2 regions of the Variovorax sp. V35 genome follow, and region 2 is predicted to be linked to the other one. Evidence: predicted binding sites of a transcription regulator. Region 2 holds the regulator's gene; the other holds the start of a gene.
The links. Region 2 encodes HrcA, which represses chaperone genes, less so after heat shock. Its sites were predicted from a motif close to TTAGCACTCNNNNNNNNNGAGTGCTAA; they were not measured.
Positions count from the first base shown of each region.

Region 1: a site for HrcA is predicted at 2,037-2,063, ahead of ACAM42_RS05555 (co-chaperone GroES). Genes of this name have one in related genera too.

Region 1 covers NZ_AP028666.1:1,220,620-1,224,430, reverse strand. The annotation lists gene ACAM42_RS05565 (copper-translocating P-type ATPase) at 1-1,125, opposite strand, end outside; gene ACAM42_RS05560 (plastocyanin/azurin family copper-binding protein) at 1,281-1,772, opposite strand; gene ACAM42_RS05555 (co-chaperone GroES) at 2,150-2,440, shown strand; gene groL (chaperonin GroEL) at 2,496-3,811, shown strand, end outside.
Region 2 covers NZ_AP028666.1:5,951,351-5,955,161, reverse strand. The annotation lists gene recN (DNA repair protein RecN) at 1-554, opposite strand, end outside; gene ACAM42_RS27395 (NAD kinase) at 592-1,497, opposite strand; gene hrcA (heat-inducible transcriptional repressor HrcA) at 1,529-2,536, shown strand; tRNA gene ACAM42_RS27385 (tRNA-Ile) at 2,572-2,648, shown strand; gene ACAM42_RS27380 (hypothetical protein) at 2,842-3,216, opposite strand.

The sequences.
Region 1 (3,811 bases), 2.6 Mb from region 2:
CACGGCATTGATGAGGCCGTAGACCCAGCTGGGCTGTGGCCCGAAGAATCCCCAAGCGAAGAAGGTCAGCACCGCGATGGCGATCACCGTCATCACGAAGTAGCCGGCGACCTGGTCGGCCATCCGCTGCATCGGCGCGCGCGAGCGCTGGGCTTGCGCGACCATCTGCACGATGCTTGCGAGCACGGTCTGCGAGCCGACCTTTTCCGATTGCATGACGAGGGCGCCGTTGGTGTTGAGCGTCGCGCCGATGAGCTTGTCGCCCACGCGCTTGGTCACGGGCAGCGGCTCGCCAGTGAGCATCGACTCGTCGACCGCGCTGCCGCCTTCGATCACCACGCCGTCCACCGGCACCTTCTCTCCGGGGCGCACGCGCAGCTTGTCGCCGACATGCACGTGGCCGATGGGCACGTCTTCCTCGGTGCCGTCGGCGCCGATCCGGCGTGCCGTCTTGGGCGCGAGCCCCAGCAGCGACTTGATGGCCGCGGAGGTCTGCGAGCGCGCCTTGAGCTCGAGGATCTGGCCCAGCAAGGTGAGCGAGATGATCACCGCGGCCGCCTCGAAGTAGACCGACACGCGCCCCATCGACACGAACGACGCGGGGAACACGCCCGGCGCCACCGTGGCCACGACGCTGTAGACAAAGGCGGCGGCCGTGCCCAGGCCGATCAGGGTCCACATGTTCGGGCTGCGGTTCGCCACCGACTGCACCGCGCGCACAAAGAACGGCCATCCGGCCCACAGCACGATGGGAACAGTGAGCACGAGCTCGATCCAGCTTTGCGTGCCCATCGCGAACCACTGCAGGCGGTGGCCGGCCATGGCGAGCACGGTGACGACAACGCTGAGCGGCAGCGTCCAGAAGAAGCGCCGCTTGAAGTCTTTCAGCTCGGGGTCTTCGCCCTCGTCGAGGGTCGGCATCTCGGGCTCCAGCGTCATGCCGCACTTGGGGCAGTTGCCCGGGTGGTCCTGCCGGATCTCCGGGTGCATGGGGCAGGTGTAGACCGTGCCCTCCGCAGCGGGCTGCGCAGGGTCCGCGGGCGCATGCCCGTGCGATGCGTGGTGATCGTGGTGGCCGTGATGACCGTGGGGGTGTCCTGCGTGCCTGGTGGACGTGTCGTTCATTCGCGTTCTCCGACAGGAAAGGGGGAAGCCCTTGAGGGGGAAGCGATCAGTGTCCAGGTTGACACGATGTGAAGGTCAAGCCCTGTCGCGCGATACCCTGGAAGAAAAAGCGCCGGCATGGCGGCCGGCGCGTGAAAGACGCGTGCGCATTACGCTCACTTGCCGGCCTTGCCCACCAGCACCGCGCCCTTCATTCCGGCGTCGTAGTGGCCCGGCTGCAGGCAGCCGAAGTCGACCTTGCCGGCCTGGGTGAACTGCCAGACGATCTCGCCGGTCTTGCCCGCGGCCAGCGTGACCATGTTCGGATCGGCGTGCTCCATCTCGGGATTCTTCTTCATGGCCTCGTAGTGCGCCAGCAGCGCCTTCTCGGTCCCGAGCACGAGCTCGTGCTTCAGGACGCCGGAGTTCTTGACGACGAAGCGCACCGTCTCCCCCTGCTTGACCTTGATGTCCGCCGGCGTGAAGCGCATCGAGTCCGTCATGTCGACCTGGACCGTGCGCGTCACCTTGGCGGCCACGCCAGGCTTGCCGACGGCGGCCTCGGCATCGTGGCCGTGGCCACCGGCATGGGTGCCCGAGGCAAAGGCGCCGGCAGCGGCCAGTGCGGCTCCTGCGGCGAAAACGGTGTTGCGGAAGGTGTGTGTCATGGTGTCCTTGGAGGTTGCCGGGATGCCGCGACTCTAGGAAGCCAAGCCCGTCCACCACCGATCACCCGGATTACAAAAAAGCAATCTGCGCGCGCGACCTCCGTGCATCGGCGACATGGGCACGGCCTTATTTTGCCCGGGCAAAATACCTCAAAGCTTCCCGACCGAAGGCACCCGGCCACCCGGTGTTTCCCCGGAAAAGCACGGCGGTGCCAAACGGCGGCAAGGGCGCCGCCCTTGAAAGGTCATCGAATGCCCTTATGATTAGCACTCGCTGCTGACGAGTGCTAACAGCCCTCCCATCCAGTCGACAGGTCGCCGGTTTCTCCGGCGCCCGACCACAAACAAACCCGTTTCTTACCCTTCCAGGAGATGCAATGAAACTTCGTCCTTTGGCCGATCGCGTGATCGTCAAGCGTGTTGACAGCGAAACCAAGACCGCCTCCGGCATCGTCATCCCCGACGCAGCCGCCGAAAAGCCCGATCAGGGCGAAGTCCTGGCCGTGGGCCCGGGCAAGCGCAACGACAAGGGCGAACTGGCCGCACTGACCGTCAAGGTCGGCGACCGCGTCCTGTTCGGCAAGTACAGCGGCCAGACCGTCAAGGTCGATGGCGACGAACTGCTCGTGATGAAGGAAGACGACCTGTTCGCAGTCGTCGAGAAGTAATTCTTCTCCTCCCTTTCGATCCCATCCAATCCAATCCATTCGGAGTTAATTCATCATGGCAGCAAAAGACGTAGTCTTCGGCGGCGAAGCCCGCGCACGCATGGTCGAGGGTGTCAACATCCTGGCCAACGCAGTCAAAGTGACCCTGGGCCCCAAGGGCCGCAACGTGGTGCTCGAGCGTTCGTTCGGCGCCCCCACCGTGACCAAGGACGGTGTGTCCGTGGCCAAGGAAATCGAACTCAAGGACAAGCTGCAGAACATGGGCGCCCAGCTCGTGAAGGAAGTGGCCTCCAAGACCAGCGACAACGCTGGTGACGGCACCACGACCGCCACGGTCCTGGCACAAGCCATCGTTCGCGAAGGTTTCAAGCTGGTGGCTGCCGGCATGAACCCGATGGACCTGAAGCGCGGCATCGACAAGGCTGTCACGGCCCTGGTCGCCGAGCTGAAGAAGGCTTCCAAGCCCACCACCACCTCCAAGGAAATCGCGCAAGTCGGCTCCATCTCGGCCAACAGCGACGAAACCATCGGCAAGCTCATCGCTGACGCGATGGACAAGGTCGGCAAGGAAGGCGTGATCACCGTGGAAGACGGCAAGTCGCTGGACAGCGAACTCGACGTCGTCGAAGGCATGCAGTTCGACCGCGGCTACCTGTCGCCCTACTTCATCAACAACCCCGAGAAGCAATCGGCGCTGCTCGACAACCCCTTCGTGCTGCTGTTCGACAAGAAGATCAGCAACATCCGTGACCTGCTGCCGGTGCTGGAGCAAGTCGCCAAGGCGGGCCGTCCGCTGCTGATCATTGCCGAAGAAGTCGAAGGCGAAGCCCTGGCGACGCTGGTCGTGAACACGATCCGCGGCATCCTGAAGGTTGTGGCTGTGAAGGCTCCTGGCTTCGGCGACCGCCGCAAGGCCATGCTGGAAGACATCGCCATCCTGACGGGCGGCAAGGTCATCGCTGAAGAAGTGGGCCTGACGCTCGAAAAGGTGACGCTGGCCGACCTGGGCCAAGCCAAGCGCATCGAAGTGGGCAAGGAAAACACGATCATCATCGACGGCGCTGGCGCTGCCGGTGACATCGAAGCCCGCGTGAAGCAAGTTCGCGTTCAGATCGAAGAAGCGACCAGCGACTACGACCGTGAAAAGCTGCAAGAGCGCGTGGCCAAGCTGGCCGGCGGCGTGGCAGTGATCAAGGTTGGCGCTGCCACCGAAGTCGAAATGAAGGAAAAGAAGGCTCGCGTCGAAGACGCCCTGCACGCCACCCGCGCTGCAGTGGAAGAAGGCGTTGTGGCTGGCGGCGGCGTGGCACTGCTGCGTGCCAAGCAAGCCGTGGGCGAGTCGGTCAAGGGCGACAACGCTGATCAAGAAGC
Region 2 (3,811 bases):
TCACGCTCGCGTTGCAGCGAGTCTTGCGCCGAGCGTGCGTGCTCGAGCGCCGAGAGCGCCTGGCGCCAGCTCTGCCAGGCGGCGTCGAGCGCGTCGGTGCGCGCGCCGGCGTAGGCGTCGAGCAGGCCGCGCACGGCCTCGGGGCGGGTCAGGCTCTGCCAGGCGTGCTGGCCGTGGATGTCGAGCAGGCGGTCGCCCAGTTCGCGCAGCTGCGTGGCGGTGGCGGGGCTGCCGTTGATCCAGCCGCGGCTGCGCCCCTGCAGGTCGACCGTGCGGCGCAGCAGCAGGCCGTCGCCGGCCTCGAAACCGCCTTCGTCGAGCCAGCCGGCCAGGGCCGGATCGGCGTCGAACTCGGCGCTCACGTCGAGCCGCTCGGCGCCTTCGCGCACGGCACCGGCGTCGGCGCGGTTGCCCAGCGCCAGCTGCAGCGCGTCGATCAGGATGGACTTGCCGGCGCCGGTTTCCCCGGTCAGCACCGTGAAGCCGGCGGACAGGTCGAGTTCAAGGGACCGCACGATCACGAAGTCGCGCAGTGCGATGCGTCGCAAAGCCATCTCAGTTCGTCCTCAAGCTGGGGGCGTGGTCCTTCATTCAGGAGCCCCCTTCGTTCCAATGGAGTTTTTTCCGCAGCGTGTCGAAGTAGCTCCAGCCGCGCGGGTGCAGGAAGCGCACCCGGAAGTCGGAGCGGCGCACCACCACGCGGTCGTCGATGGCGAGCGAGGCGAGCGACTGCATGTCGAAGTTGGCGCTGGCGTCGCGACCGCTCACCAGCTCGATCACGATCTCGTCGGCGTCGGGCAGCAGCACGGGGCGGTTGGACAGCGTGTGCGGCGCGATCGGCACCATCACCCAGCCCGGCACCGCCGGATGCAGCAGCGGCCCGCCGGCCGACAGCGCGTAGGCCGTCGAGCCCGTGGGCGACGCGATGATCAGCCCGTCGGCGCGCTGGTTGGCCACGAAATGGCGGCCCACCGACACGCGCATCTCGACCATGCCCGAGGTGGCGCCGCGGTTGACCACCACGTCGTTCATCGCGAGCGCGTCGAACACCACGGCCTCGTCGCGGAGCACCTGCGCGTGCATCAGGCTGCGGTGGTCTTCTTCGTATTCGCCGGCCAGCATCGGGATCAGCGTGGCCTGGTAGTTGTCCAGCGGGATGTCGGTGATGAAGCCCAGCCGGCCGCGGTTGATGCCGATGAGCGGGATGCCGTAGCACGCGAGCTGCCGGCCGATGCCGAGCATGGTGCCGTCACCGCCGACCACGAGGCCGAGGTCGCAGCGTTGGCCGATTTCCTCGACCGACAGCGCCTGGTAGCGCGGGTGCGGCGGGGCGTCGGTGTCCTCGCAGGACGAACGCTCCACGAACACCGTGCAACCCTGCGATTCGAGGAAGGCGCCGATGCCCTCCATCACGCCGTCGCGCGCATCGGCTTGCGCCCGGGCGCCGGAAGCCTGGTATTTGCCGATCAGGGCGACGTGACGAAAGCGTGAGGTCATAGCTCACAAATTACAACACTAAAATCTTGCAATGCTGGACGACCGTGCCAAGTTGCTGTTGAAGACGCTGGTCGAGCGTTACATCGCCGATGGGCAACCCGTCGGATCACGCACGCTCTCGCGTTCGGCGGGGCTGGACCTGTCTCCCGCGACCATCCGCAACGTCATGTCCGACCTCGAGGCGCTGGGGCTCATTGCCAGCCCCCACACCTCAGCCGGGCGCGTGCCGACCACGCGCGGCTACCGGCTCTTCGTCGACACCATGCTGACCGCGCAGCGCGAGCAGATGAGCACGCCAAGCCTGGCGGCCGACCAGCCGCAGAAGGTGATCGCCAATGCCGCGCACCTGTTGTCGAACCTGTCGCAGTTCGTGGGCGTCGTGATGGCGCCCCGGCGCGTCTCGGTGTTCAAGCAGATCGAATTTTTGCGTCTGTCGGAGCGGCGGCTGCTGGTGATCATCGTGTCGCCCGACGGCGACGTGCAGAACCGCGTGATCTTCCCGGAATCCGACTACTCGCAGTCGCAGCTGGTCGAGGCCTCGAACTACATCAACGCGCACTTCGCGGGCCTGACGATCGAGCAGGTGCGCGACCGCCTGCAGTCCGAGGTCGAGAAGCTGCGCGGTGAAATCGCCGCGCTGATGCAGGCCGCGGTGCAGGTCAGTTCCGAAGTGCTCACCGATGCCCAGGCCGACGACGTCGTGATTTCCGGCGAGCGCAACCTGTTGTCGGTGACCGATTTCTCCAGTGACATGGGGCAGCTGCGGCGCGCCTTCGATCTCTTCGAGGAGAAGGCGCAGCTGATGCGGCTGCTCGACGTGTCGAGCAAGGCCGAGGGCGTGCGCATCTTCATCGGTGGCGAAAGCCAGGTCGTGCCCTTCGAGGAGCTGTCGATCGTCAGCGCCAATTACGAGGTGGACGGCCAGGTGGTCGGCACGCTGGGCGTGATCGGCCCGACCCGCATGCCGTACGACCGCATGATCCAGATCGTCGACATCACGTCGCGGCTGGTGAGCAACGCGCTGAGCCACCGCAAGTAAGCGGCCGCGCGCGGCGCATAGAATCGGGCCCGCGTGGGCCGTTAGCTCAGTTGGTTAGAGCAGCGGACTCATAATCCGTTGGTCGATGGTTCAAGCCCATCACGGCCTACCACCGAAGCCGCATTAATGCTGAGAAGTCCGCTATTCAAAAGATAGCGGACTTTTTTCATGGCCGATCCGTTGCCAGATTGTTGCCAGATTTGATCCGGATGCTGCTGCATTCAACCGCACTGTGCCGCACGTTTCGTCGCCAGTCCGGACCGTCGGCAACTTGCTCGCGTTGGCACTTGTGGGGATGGTTCTGGCTATGCGCAGTCTTCCTGTTCTTCGTTGACCTTCAGGACTTCCCCGGCAGCGCGCTGAATAGACGCGGGGCTCAGCCTCGGTTGCAGCCGTTCGCATGCCGCCAAGCCGTCGACGATCAGCACCCTTGCCGCCCCCTGGATTTCGTTCTCAGCCGACAGCCCCACTAGCGTTTTCGCAGCGTCGTGCACGGCACACAAATCGGCGTCATCCCCATCAATCCCAGCGTCCTCGCATGCGGAGACCACCCCGTAGATGATTGCCCCGGCTTGTTGCACGAGAGCCTGAACATCGTCGCCGATCAGCGCATGAATGCTGGCCTTGACATGATCGGCCTGCCAGGCTCGACGGATTTCGGCCTTTTGGAACAGGTTCAATCCCGTTACTGGTTTGCGACGAGTTCCCTTTCGCACTTTCTGTGTTCCCCCCAAAAGATTGTGTTCAACGAGTGGAGCTTACTGTGGGGAACGACGACGAAGCTGTGTGGTGGTGAGCAAGCACTCAGATGACCGCTCTGGAGCGATGCGAATGTCGCAAAGGGGCCCATGGCAGACACCAAGCCTTCCCAAAAGCGGTCACTTAAACGGAGCGGCCGAAATGGGCCCCAAAGCGGTTTGACGGCAACACCAGCCCTGGCGATCCAGCCGGGGTGCGATTACTAGGCAGAGATTCGGGGCTGATCGTGGAACCATCGGTCAAGGGGCTGTGACGTTGGCATGTCACAGGACGCCTCGCCTACTCGCCGAACCAGAGCACGAGCCACGCGCCGACAAAGGCGAGTGCCACCAGCATGTCGAAAGTCTCGCGCGACCACAAAGAGACGCGCACACCCAATGAGCGAATAGCAGACAACATTTTTCCCCTTCATCTTCTCCGCGAACGCCCCCTCGGTTGAGCTTGCCTTACCCTCCCCTGGGCAGTCAATACGAAGATGGTCTCACCTCCACGGCTGCATCACGCTCGCTGTTTTGG